DNA from 2 places in the Mesorhizobium sp. A556 genome. Region 2 is predicted to be linked to the other one. Evidence: predicted binding sites of a transcription regulator. Region 2 holds the regulator's gene; the other holds the start of a gene.
The links. Region 2 encodes HrcA, which represses chaperone genes, less so after heat shock. Its sites were predicted from a motif close to GTTAGCACTCNCNNNNNGNGAGTGCTAAC; they were not measured.
Positions count from the first base shown of each region.

Region 1: a site for HrcA is predicted at 3,856-3,884, ahead of groES (co-chaperone GroES). Genes of this name have one in related genera too.

Region 1 is NZ_JBTMXA010000001.1:584,655-590,739, reverse strand. Features, by position in the region: gene ACX3P0_RS03005 (CAP domain-containing protein) at 1-85, shown strand, start outside; gene ACX3P0_RS03000 (DHA2 family efflux MFS transporter permease subunit) at 151-1,686, opposite strand; gene ACX3P0_RS02995 (HlyD family secretion protein) at 2,001-3,185, opposite strand; gene ACX3P0_RS02990 (MarR family winged helix-turn-helix transcriptional regulator) at 3,182-3,670, opposite strand; gene groES (co-chaperone GroES) at 3,941-4,237, shown strand; gene groL (chaperonin GroEL) at 4,299-5,951, shown strand.
Region 2 is NZ_JBTMXA010000002.1:76,851-82,935, forward strand. Features, by position in the region: gene rdgB (RdgB/HAM1 family non-canonical purine NTP pyrophosphatase) at 1-527, opposite strand, end outside; gene ACX3P0_RS04915 (VOC family protein) at 527-937, opposite strand; gene rph (ribonuclease PH) at 954-1,670, opposite strand; gene hrcA (heat-inducible transcriptional repressor HrcA) at 1,817-2,902, shown strand; gene ACX3P0_RS04930 (hypothetical protein) at 2,931-3,128, shown strand; gene ACX3P0_RS04935 (PQQ-dependent sugar dehydrogenase) at 3,246-4,595, shown strand; gene cysK (cysteine synthase A) at 4,809-5,789, shown strand; gene ACX3P0_RS04945 (TAXI family TRAP transporter solute-binding subunit) at 5,952-6,085, shown strand, end outside.

The DNA.
Region 1 (6,085 bases), on a different contig from region 2:
GCGTTTCTCGCGGTTCGGCCTCGCCTACGTGCGGGACGCCAAGAATGTCGACTGGCGGTACTGGGCTCTGGTGTTGGGGAAGTGAGTAAGTAGGGAGTAGGGAGTAGGGAGTAGGGAAAGCAGATCAATATTCCCTATTCCCCGCCCACCTCAATCCATGTGCGCCGCCGGCGCGCCGCCGCCCGCACGATTCGGCTTAGGCTTGCGCAACAGCAGAACCAGCGGCAGGGCAAACAGCGTAACCACCATCATCAGCTTGAAGTCATTGACGTAGGAAATCATCAGCGACTGGATGTTAACCAGGCCGTCTATCTGCGCCAACGCGGCCGGATCGCCCGCGGCCGCGGCCGGCGAGGCCGCAATCAGATTGGGGTTGAACGGCGTGATGAAGGCCGAAAGCTCCGAATGGTTGACCTGCGTATTGCGCACCAGCATCACCGACACGATCGAAATGCCGATCGACGAACCGATGTTGCGCACCAGCGAAAACAGCGCGGTGGCGTCGGTGCGAAAACGTGCGTCGAGCGTGGCGAAGGCAACCGTCGACAGCGGCACGAACACCAGGCCAAGCCCCAGCCCCTGGACGACGCCCGACGAAATGATGAGCCAGTCGTCCATCTGCGGCGTAAAACCCGACATCGTGTAGAGCGACTGCGACGTCAGCAGCAGGCCCACGACCACCAGCAGCCTGGCGTCGACTCTGTGCATGATCCGTCCGACGACCAGCATGGAAATCATCGTACCGACGCCGCGCGGCGCCATTACGATACCGACGGTGATGGTCGGATAGCCAAAGATGGTCGACAGCATCGGCGGCAGCAGCGCCAGGCTGGCCAGCAGGATGACGCCGATGATGAAGATGAAGACGAGGCCGGTCGCGAAATTGCGGTCGAGGAATATCTTCGGATCGATGAACGGGTTCTCGCTCGTCAAAAGATGGACGATGAATACCCAAAACCCCGTGATGGCCAGGCCGAGTTCAATCCATATTTCCGGTGACGAGAACCAGTCGGCATCGGCGCCGCGGTCCAGCATCAACTGGAGCGCGCCGACGCCGAGCGACAGCATCGCGAAGCCGAAAAAGTCGAAGCCGCGGGCGCGTCGGGCGATGCTGGGCAGATAGGCGGCCATGCCGAGGAAGGCGATGATGCCGATGGGCAGGTTGATGAAGAAAACCCAGCGCCAGTTGAAGCTTTCGGTCAGCCAGCCGCCGAGCGTGGGGCCGATGATCGGCCCGACCATGATGCCGGCGCCCCAGATGGCCATGGCCTGGCCGTGGCGCTCCTTGGGGTTGATGTCGAGCAGGAATGTCTGGGACAGGGGAACGATCGCCGCGCCGAATACACCCTGCATCAGGCGAAACAGCACCATTTCCTCAAGGCTCGTGGCGATGCCGCACAGCATCGAGAAGATGACGAACCCCACGACCGAACCGAGGAACAGTTCCTTGCGCCCGAAGCGGTCGGCCAGCCAGCCGGTTACGGGCGTCATGATGGCGGCGGCGACGATATAGGATGTCAGCACCCAGTTGATCGTATCGGCCGAGGCGCCGAGATCGCCGACCATGGATGGCAGCGCGACATTGGCGATTGTGGTGTCGAGCACCTGCATGACCGTGGCCAGCATGATCGAGATGGTGATCAGGCCACGATGCGGCACTTCGCGATGGGTTTCGGGCGTGCTCATGGGACGGAACTTCCGCGACGGAATAAAGTCGTATAAGTGCGATGCTGGTTCCCGAGCGGCAAAGCCTGCCTAAAGCGAGGCGTTCAACGCGTTGGGACACGAAATCGATGCGGGGGTCACATCGATCGAGCGTCTCGTTTCATCAGGGCTGTTGCCGCCCGGAAACCGGAGTCCCGACGATTTTCGTCCAGATCCGCTTTAGCGGCCTTGATTCCGCAACCGGAACCAAAGACGAAAGCCTTGACCTTACCGAATACCCTGTCGGGACAATCTGAAATTTCATCTTTCCCTGGCCCGCTTGACCATCGAACGGGTTAGTCCGCTTCGCCTGCCGTCGCATGGCCGAACAGCTTGGGAAAGCCGCGCGAGACACCCGTGTCGACCGTGACTTCGGCGCTCATGCCGGTCCGCAACGCGATCTTCGCGCTCGGGTCGGTCAACTCCAGCCGAACCGGAATGCGCTGCGTGACCTTGACCCAGTTTCCGGTGGCGTTCTGGGCGGGCAGTAGCGAGAATTCAGCGCCGGTGCCTGCACCTATCGCCAGCACGGTCGCCTCGAAGGTCCTGCCCGGATAGGTGTCGAGTACGACTTCGGCCTTCTGGCCGGCCTTCATGTGCGTAAGCTGGGTTTCCTTGAAATTGGCGTCGATCCAGGTATCGCCCGTCTCCACCAGCGAAAACAGGGTAGCGCCGGAGCCGACAAACTGGCCTATCTTGAACGACGAGGCCTGAGCGATGACGCCGTCGGCCGGGGCGCGAACGGTGCTTTGCGCCAGGTCGTAGGCAGCCTTGTCACGCGCGGCCAGCGCCGACATGACGGTCGGGTGCTTGTCCGTTTCGATGTCCGGATTGCCGCCCAGCGCCGCCTTGGCGCTCTCGATGCCCTGCCGGGTCACGGCTACCTCCTGCTTGGCCTTGGCAAGATCGTTGCGTGCTTCATCGAGCGAGGACTTGGCGTTGATGCCTTTCTTCGCCAGATCGGCCGCGCGGTCGTATTGAGACTGGGCGTAATCGACTTCGCTGACCGCCGAGCGTTCCTGCGCCATGGCCTGGCTGTAGGCTGCGCGCAGTTGCTCCACATTCAGCCGCGCAACGGCAACCGCGGCATCGGCCTGAGCGAGCGCGATCCGGTAAGGCTCCGGGTCGATGGCGAACAGCACGTCGCCTTTCTTGACATGCTGGTTTTCGGCGATGTTCACGTTGACGATCCGGCCCGCCGTATCGGAGGCTATCGAAACACGGGCTTGCCTGAGATTGGCATTTTCTGTCTCCTCATAGCGCCCGCCGGTTACCCAGAAATAGCCGCCAACCGCGACAAGGGCCGCCGGTACCGCCAGCATCAGCACAAAACGCCCCGGCCGGCGCGCCTTGCGTTTCGGCGCCGGTTCCGGATTGTGCGGAAGTGCTACCGCAGCCGGCGTGGCCGGTACGGAGGGTTGAGCCGGGCTTTCAATTTCCAGCTTTGTCACGTCGTCGTTCACTTTTACTCGGGCGTTCATTTTGCTGCGCTCTCTGCAGATTTAGTCGTGTTGGCGGATTTGCAAGACGGCGTTTCGTCGTCCGACAAGTTTTCGATGAGTTTCAATATCCCGTTGACGAGGCTACGGCGGTCTTGTGGAGACAGGCCGGCAAGCGCACGTTCATAAACCTCTCCGGCCATTCCCTTGACGCCGGCAAAAGCTTCGCGCGCCTTTTCGGTCGGGAATATCATGCGCACGCGTCTGTCGGCCGCATCCACACGACGTTCAATCCAGCCGCCCTCCTCCATTCTGTCGATAAGGCGCGAAACGCTGATCGGCTCGATTTCGAGAATTTCGGCGAGCCGGGCCTGCGCAATGCCTTCTTCCTTCACGGCCCAGACCAGAAGCCGCCACTGTGCCGCCGAAAGGCCAAGGCCGCTGGCCTTTGCCTCAAAGCGCCGGCGCAACAACCGCGCCGCGTCGTGGATCAGAAATCCCAGTCTTTCCGTGCCGTCCGTAACCATGAGCGCCATATATAATAAGCGTGCTTACCATTCAAGATACTGCAGCGCACAATTCATGAAAAAAATGGCGCGTTGCGGCACGGCCGGCATGGCTCATGGTAATTTATGCGTGATCGCCGATGATCGGACGCCGCAAGCCGGAACATTCTTGACTCTCGCCAGCGCCGGCACTATCTCACGGCTACGTTAGCACTCGCCTCTTATGAGTGCTAACCGAGTACCGGCACAGCCGGACCGAGATTATTTCTCACCATGACCGAGGAAACACAAATGGCAAAATCGAAGTTCCGCCCGCTTCATGACCGCGTGGTCGTTCGCCGGGTCGAATCCGAAGCAAAGACGGCTGGCGGAATCATCATCCCCGACACGGCCAAGGAAAAGCCGCAGGAAGGCGAGATCGTCGCCGTCGGCTCCGGCGCCCGCGACGATAGCGGCAAGATCATTGCGCTCGACGTCAAGGCCGGCGACCGCATCCTGTTCGGCAAGTGGTCGGGCACCGAAGTCAAGCTCAATGGCGAAGACCTTCTGATCATGAAGGAATCCGACATCATGGGCATCATCGGCTAATCACGCCGTTTCCACCCGCACCATCAACTGAATTTCGGGCGCAAAGCCCAGGAGCACAATAATGGCTGCCAAAGACGTAAAATTCTCCCGTGATGCCCGCGAGCGCATGCTGCGCGGCGTCAACATCCTCGCCGACGCGGTGAAGGTGACGCTTGGTCCCAAGGGCCGCAACGTCGTCATCGACAAGTCGTTCGGCGCACCGCGCATCACCAAGGACGGCGTCACCGTCGCCAAGGAAATCGAACTTGAAGACAAGTTCGAGAACATGGGCGCACAGCTGGTCCGCGAAGTCGCTTCGAAGACCAACGACAAGGCCGGCGACGGCACCACGACCGCCACCGTCCTGGCTCAGGCCATCGTTCAGGAAGGCCACAAGTATGTTGCGGCCGGCATCAACCCGATGGACCTGAAGCGCGGCATCGACCTGGCTGTTGCCGACGTCGTCGCCCAGCTGGTCAAGTCGGCCAAGAAGATCAAGACTTCCGAAGAAGTCGCTCAGGTTGGCACCATTTCGGCCAATGGCGACGAGTCGGTTGGCAAGATGATCGCGGAAGCGATGCAGAAGGTCGGCAATGAAGGCGTTATCACGGTTGAAGAAGCCAAGACCGCCGAGACCGAACTCGAAGTCGTCGAAGGCATGCAGTTCGACCGCGGCTACCTGTCGCCCTACTTCGTCACCAACCCCGACAAGATGATCGCCGATCTCGAGGACGTCTACATTCTTCTCCACGAGAAAAAGCTGTCCAACCTGCAGGCGATGCTACCGATCCTCGAGGCTGTCGTTCAGTCCTCGAAGCCGCTGCTCATCATCTCGGAAGACGTCGAAGGCGAGGCTCTGGCTACGCTTGTCGTCAACAAGCTGCGTGGCGGCCTGAAGATCGCCGCCGTCAAGGCGCCGGGCTTCGGTGATCGCCGCAAGGCAATGCTGGAAGACATCGCCATCCTCACCGGTGGCCAGGTGATTTCCGAAGACCTCGGCATCAAGCTCGAAAACGTTACGCTGGCCATGCTCGGCCGCGCCAAGAAGGTGTCGATCTCCAAGGAGAACACCACCATCATCGACGGCGCTGGCAAGAAGGCCGAGATCCAAGGCCGCGTTGCCCAGATCAAGCAGCAGATCGAGGAGACCACCTCGGACTACGACAAGGAGAAGCTGCAGGAACGTCTGGCGAAGCTCGCCGGCGGTGTTGCCGTGATCCGCGTCGGCGGCTCGACCGAAGTCGAAGTCAAGGAAAAGAAGGACCGCGTTGACGACGCGCTGAACGCAACCCGCGCTGCTGTCGAAGAAGGCATCGTGGCGGGCGGCGGCGTTGCTCTGCTGCGCGCTTCCACCAACATCAAGGCTGTCGGCGCGAACACCGACCAGACTGCCGGCATCTCCATCGTTCGCAAGGCTCTGCAGGCACCGTGCCGTCAGATCGCCTCGAACGCCGGTGAAGAAGCCTCGATCGTTGTCGGCAAGATCCTCGACAACAAGGGCGTTTCCTTCGGCTACAACGCGGCCAACGACACGTATGGCGACCTGATCGCGCTCGGCATCGTCGACCCGGTCAAGGTCGTTCGCACCGCACTTCAGGACGCAGCCTCGGTTGCCGGCCTGCTCGTCACCACCGAAGCCATGATTGCCGATGCTCCGAAGAAGGACAATGGCGGCGGCGGCATGCCTGGCGGCATGGGCGGCGGCATGGGCGGTATGGGCGGCATGGATTTCTAATCCAGCCTACCAAAACCTTGCTTACGGAAAGGGCGCCTTCGGGCGCCCTTTTTTGTTGTGTTCACCGCACAAATCGAATGCCGCCCGGAACCTGGATGGCGTTCGCCCGTTTCGGTCCGCAAGTCGAAACGAAC
Region 2 (6,085 bases):
TTGGCGTAGCCGTCCGGCAAGAACACCGGATCGTAGCCGAAGCCGACATCGCCGCGTGGCGGCCATACAAGCTGGCCTTCCACCTCGCCGCGATAATATTCGGCCTCGCCATCGGGAAACGCCAGGCAGATGACCGCCACGAAGCGGCCGGTGCGGGCCGCCGGTTCCTTCGCGCCGACTTCCTGCATCGCCACTTCGGTGCGCTGCATGGCCATGCCGAAATCGCGCGTTCCCTCGGGCGTTTCGGCCCAGTTGGCGGTGTAGACGCCGGGCGCGCCGTCGAGCGCGTCCACGCACAGGCCGGAATCGTCGGACATCGCCGGCAGGCCGGTGGCGCTGGCCGCCGCGAACGCCTTGATATAGGCGTTTTCCTCGAAGGTGGTGCCGGTTTCGTCCGGCTCGGGCAGGTCGTATTCCTTGGCCGATTTCGCCTCGAAGCCGAACGGCCCCATCAAATCGGCGAATTCGCGCAGCTTGCCTTCATTATGGCTGGCGACGACGATTTTTTTCCCATTGAGAGAATGCATCACAGGTTCCAGATTCTTGGCTCAGTGAATTCCAGCGAATTGCCGGAGGGATCGCGAAAATAGATTGAGCGGCCACCGCCTGGCCACTCGAAATCGGCCTCGATAGCGATGGTTCTCGCCTCGAGATGGATCTTCCAATCCGCGATTTCCTCAGCCGTGGCGGCAAAGCACAGATGACCTTGCCCGGTCGTCCCATGTGGCGGCACCGGCAGCCTCGCGTCGGGCGAGGGCGGCTGGCGCGTCGCCTCGGCATTGAACAAGAGCAACACGCCCGATCCGCATTTGAAAAAGACGTGGCGGTTGGCGACGCTCGCGATCTTTTCCAGCCCCAGCACCTCGGCATAAAACGCTTCCGCCGCATCGAGATCGGTGACGTACAGCGCGGATTCGAGGATGGCGGAGGGGGTCATGGCGTGACGCTGCCCCTCACCCCACCGCCATTTTCTGCAGATCCACCAGCCGCGCGATGCCCTTCTTGGCCAGTCCCATCAGCGCGGAAAACTGTTCCTCGGAGAACGGCTCGCCTTCGGCGGTGCCCTGGATTTCCACGATTCCGCCCTTGCCGGTCATGACGAAATTGGCGTCGGTGCCGGCGGTCGAATCTTCCGGATAGTCAAGATCGATGACCGGCTGGCCATCATGGATGCCGCAGGAAATCGCCGCGACATGGTCTTTCAGCACGCGCTGGACGCTCGCCATCTGGCGCGCTTCCATCCAGCGCAGGCAATCGTAAAGCGCTACCCAGCCGCCGGTGATCGAGGCGGTGCGGGTGCCGCCATCCGCCTGGATGACGTCGCAGTCGACGGTGATCTGCCGTTCGCCCAACGCTTGCAGATCGATCACGGCGCGCAAGCTCCGTCCGATCAGCCGCTGGATCTCCAGCGTGCGCCCGCCCTGCTTGCCGGAGGACGCCTCGCGGCGCATGCGGTCGCCGGTCGAGCGCGGCAGCATGCCGTATTCCGCCGTCACCCAACCCTTGCCGGAATTGCGCATCCAGCCCGGCACCTTTTCCTCGAGGCTCGCCGTGCACAGGACATGCGTGTCGCCGAACTTGATCAGGCAGGAGCCTTCCGCATGCTTGGAGATGCCGCGTTCGAAGGAGATGGCACGCATTTCGTCGAACTGGCGTTTGGAAGGGCGCATTCGGGCATCTTTCTCGTGAGTTTGGAAATCCTGGCCGGCTTGTAGCCGCATGAGAAGCAAGGCGCAAAGGAAAAGGCCCTCGACGCACCCCGGCTTGCGTCCCCGGCATCCACCTCTATATCCTCAGGACAGAGGTTTTTGCTCCGATGACCAAGCCGATCACCGATCCGAACATGCAGTCGCCGGCGTTGCAGTCGCTCGACATGCGCTCGCGCGATATTTTCCGGCGCATCGTCGAATCCTATCTCAAGGACGGCGAGCCGGTCGGCTCGCGATCGCTGTCGCGCATCTTGCCCTCATCGCTGTCGCCGGCCACCGTGCGCAACGTGATGAGCGATCTGGAGCATCTCGGCCTGATCTATGCACCGCATATCTCGGCCGGACGCCTGCCGACGCAGACCGGGCTTCGCTTCTTCGTCGACGCTTTCATGGAACTGGGTGACCTGTCCGACGAGGAGCGCCGTTCCATCGAAGCGCAGGTGAAGGCGTCCGGCTCGGGCATGACGCTTGAACACATGCTGACGGACGCCAGCCAGATGCTGTCGGGCATGTCGCGGGGTGCGGGCCTTGTGCTGACCGCCAAGAACGAAGTGGCGCTGAAGCACATCGAATTCATCCAGCTTGAGCCGACCAAGGCGCTGACCGTGCTCGTATCGCAAAACGGCGATGTCGAAAACCGCGTCGTCGATCTGCCGGCCGGCATAACGGTTTCGCAGTTGCACGAGGCCTCGAATTTCCTCAACGCCCATATTCGCGGTCGCACGCTGGCTGAGGCCAGGGTGGAGATCGCGCGCCTCAAGGAGGAGACCAGGCTCGCCCTCGATTCGCTGTCGCAAGGCCTGGTGGAAAAGGGACTGGCGGTATGGGCCGGCACCGAAGGCGGCCTGCCGGCGCGGCTTATCGTGCGCGGCCGCGCCAATCTGCTGGAAAACGTCACCGCGCAGGCCGACATCGAGCTTCTGCGCCACCTGTTCGAGGACATGGAGACGCAGGAAGGGCTGATGCAACTGCTCGACCTTGCCGAGCAGGGCTCGGGCGTGCGCATCTTCATCGGCTCGGAAAACAAGCTGTTCTCGCTGTCCGGCTCGTCGCTGGTGGTCGCGCCCTATCGCGACAAGGACGCCCGCGTCGTCGGCGCGCTTGGCGTCATCGGGCCGACGCGCCTGAATTATGCGCGCATCGTTCCGATGGTCGACTATACGGCGCAGCTTATTTCCCGCATGCTGCGCTGATCGTATCCGGCTCTGCAGGGAGACAAAAATGGCGCTCGAACAGTTCAAGGCCCAGATTGCCCTCTTGATGGAAGAGATGATCAACCAGCCGCAGGATCAGCACGAAATTCAGGAACAGCTCCGGGAAAAGTTGTCGGAGATGCGCGCCATGGGCATGCCGCTGCCGGCCGATCTCGTGCAGTTGGAAAAGCGATTGGACGACGATTTTTACGAAGCGGGAACCTGATCCCCGCCATCCGTGTCCTCCGGTCTTCTTGCAGCAGGCCGTTCACATCCTCGTGCGCAACGGAACGGCCATGGCCTCGGCCGGTTTGCCTTCCTGGTTCACTTCATGGAGACAGCGATGCACCGCCTCGCCGCCCTAAGCGCCATCGCCGCGCTTTTTCTTGCCGCTGGAGCGGCCTACGCCCAGCAGGCGGACGATACTGTCCTGAAAGGCGAAGCCGCGTTTGGCGACTGGCGGCAGGATGGGCCGGGCGTTCGCCGCCTGATCCGGCCGGACGATCTGCAAAAGCCGTTCGTGACGGAATCGGCTTCGAACAGCGCCGACAAGGTGGCGATGCCGAAGGACGCCCGGCCGCACTTGCCGCCGGGTTTTTCGGCCGAGTTGATCGCATCCGGCCTGCGCAGTCCGCGCGTCGTGCGTGTAGCGCCGAACGGCGACCTTTTCATCTCGGATTCCAGGGCCAACCGCGTGCTGGTCTATCGCCTGGGCGACCCCGGTGAAAAGCCCAGGGACGCGGTCTTCGCCAAAGGCCTGCACCAACCCTACGGCATAGCCTTCCATCCGGCTGTAGATCCGCAATGGGTCTATGTCGCCAATTCCAACAGCGTCGTCCGCTTCCCCTACAAGTCCGGCGACCTCGAAGCGTCGGACAAGCCGGAAACCGTCGTCGCCGGCATTCCCTCGAACCATCACTGGACGCGCGACATCGCCTTCTCGGCGGACGGCAAGACGCTTTATTTGTCCGTCGGTTCCGGCTCGAACGTGGCCGAAGACATCGGCAGCGCGCCCGCCGGCGGGCTCGAGGCATGGACGGCCTCCGCGCCGCTGGGAGCCGCCTGGGGTTCGGAGCAGGGCAGGGCCGAAGTTCGCGCCTTCGACCCGGACGGCAACAACGAGCGGGTCGTTGCAACGGGTTTGCGCAATTGCTCCGGCATGACGGTACAGCCGGCCACGGGCGCGTTGTGGTGCGTTGTCAACGAGCGCGACGGGCTGGGCGACAACGTTCCGTTCGAATACGCCACGACCGTCCGGCAGGGCGCGTTCTATGGCTGGCCGTGGACTTACATCGGCGAGCACGAGGACCCGCGCCATGCCGGCGAGCGCCCCGATCTTGCCGGCAAGACCACGGTGCCCGACGTGTTGATGCAGGCGCATTCGGCACCGCTGAACATCGCCTTCTATGAGGGTGCAAATTTCCCCGCCGACTACAAGGGCGACGCCTTCGTTGCGCTGCATGGTTCGTGGAACCGGGGTGCGCGCACGGGCTACAAGGTGGTTCGCCTGAAATTCAAGGACGGCAGGCCGACCGGCGAGTACGAGGATTTCATGACCGGCTTCGTCGTTTCCGACGCACAGGTGTGGGGCCGTCCGGTCGGCGTGGCGGTCGCGAAAGACGGCGCGCTCATCGTTACCGAGGACGGTTCCGGCACGATCTGGCGCGTCGTCCATGACGCTCCTAAAAGCTGACGGCCGGCGGCCGGTTCAATCGGATGCCTGACGCGCCTGACGGGCATGTCGATGACCCGTGCAGGAATATTATTCCGTCTGAATACAGAGTTCGGAAATGACTTTCCTTGAACGGGTAGCTTTAAGCACGCCATCCACTCGGATTTTCTCGCCTCCATCTCTATCATGCCGCCGCGACAGCCTTATTAGCCCGACGACCCGGAGAGACACTCGATGACCAAGCCTGCCACTCCTGCGCGTGCGCCCGGCCGCGGCCGCGTCTATAATTCCATCACCGAGACCATCGGCGACACGCCGCTGGTGCGGCTCGACAAGTTCGCTGCCCAGAAGGGCATCGTCGCCAAGCTGATGGCCAAGCTCGAATTCTTCAACCCGATCGGCTCGGTCAAGGACCGCATCGGCGTCGCCATGATCGAGGCGCTGGAGGCCGAGGGCCGGATCACGCCCGGCAAGTCGACGCTGATCGAGCCGACATCCGGCAATACCGGCATTGCGCTGGCTTTCGCCGCCGCCGCCAAGGGCTACAAGCTGATCCTGACCATGCCGGAAACCATGTCCATCGAGCGCCGCAAGATGCTGGCGCTGCTGGGCGCGGAACTGGTGCTGACGGAAGGGGCCAAGGGCATGAAGGGCGCCATCGCCAAGGCGCAGGAACTGGCCGCCTCCATTCCCGGCTCGGTCATTCCGCAGCAATTCGAAAACCCCGCCAATCCTGAAATCCACAGGGTCACCACCGCGGAGGAAATCTGGAACGATACCGAAGGCGGCGTCGACATCTTCATTGCCGGCATCGGCACCGGCGGCACCATCACCGGCGTCGGCCAGGTGTTGAAGGCCCGCAAGCCTTCGGTGCAGATCGTCGCCGTCGAGCCGGCTGCATCCGCCATCCTGTCCGGTGGCCAGCCCGGCCCGCACAAGATTCAAGGGCTGGGCGCGGGTTTCGCCCCGAAAATCCTCGACACCTCCGTCTATGACGAGGTCGTCACGGTTTCGAACGAGGATTCCATCGCCAATGCACGGCTCGTCGCGCGGCTTGAAGGCGTTCCGGTCGGCATCTCCGCGGGCGCTGCCCTTCAGGCGGCCATCGTCGTCGGCTCGCGCCCGGAAAATGCCGGCAAGAACATGGTCGTGGTGATCCCGTCCTTTGCCGAACGATATCTCTCCACCATCCTGTTCGACGGCCTCGGCACCTGACCACGCGCCGCCTCCCTGCCAGCGTCCGGGATGGCGGTCGAAAAACATCGTTCTACGATGCAATTATCGGTTGGCATTTGACGAACGCTGTCTAAACTCGCCCGTCCAGCGCCGCTGACGGTGTTGCGAGATTGATAACGAGGCATGTCGGGGAGGAATTGCATGCAACATTTCAGGACCAGACTGATCGCGGCCGGTGTCGTCGCGTTTTCACTCGGCGCCGGCGTCGCTTCCGCAGCGGCTCAGGAGTTCATCAACGTGCTGACCGGCGGCACCTCGGGCGTTTATTATCCGCT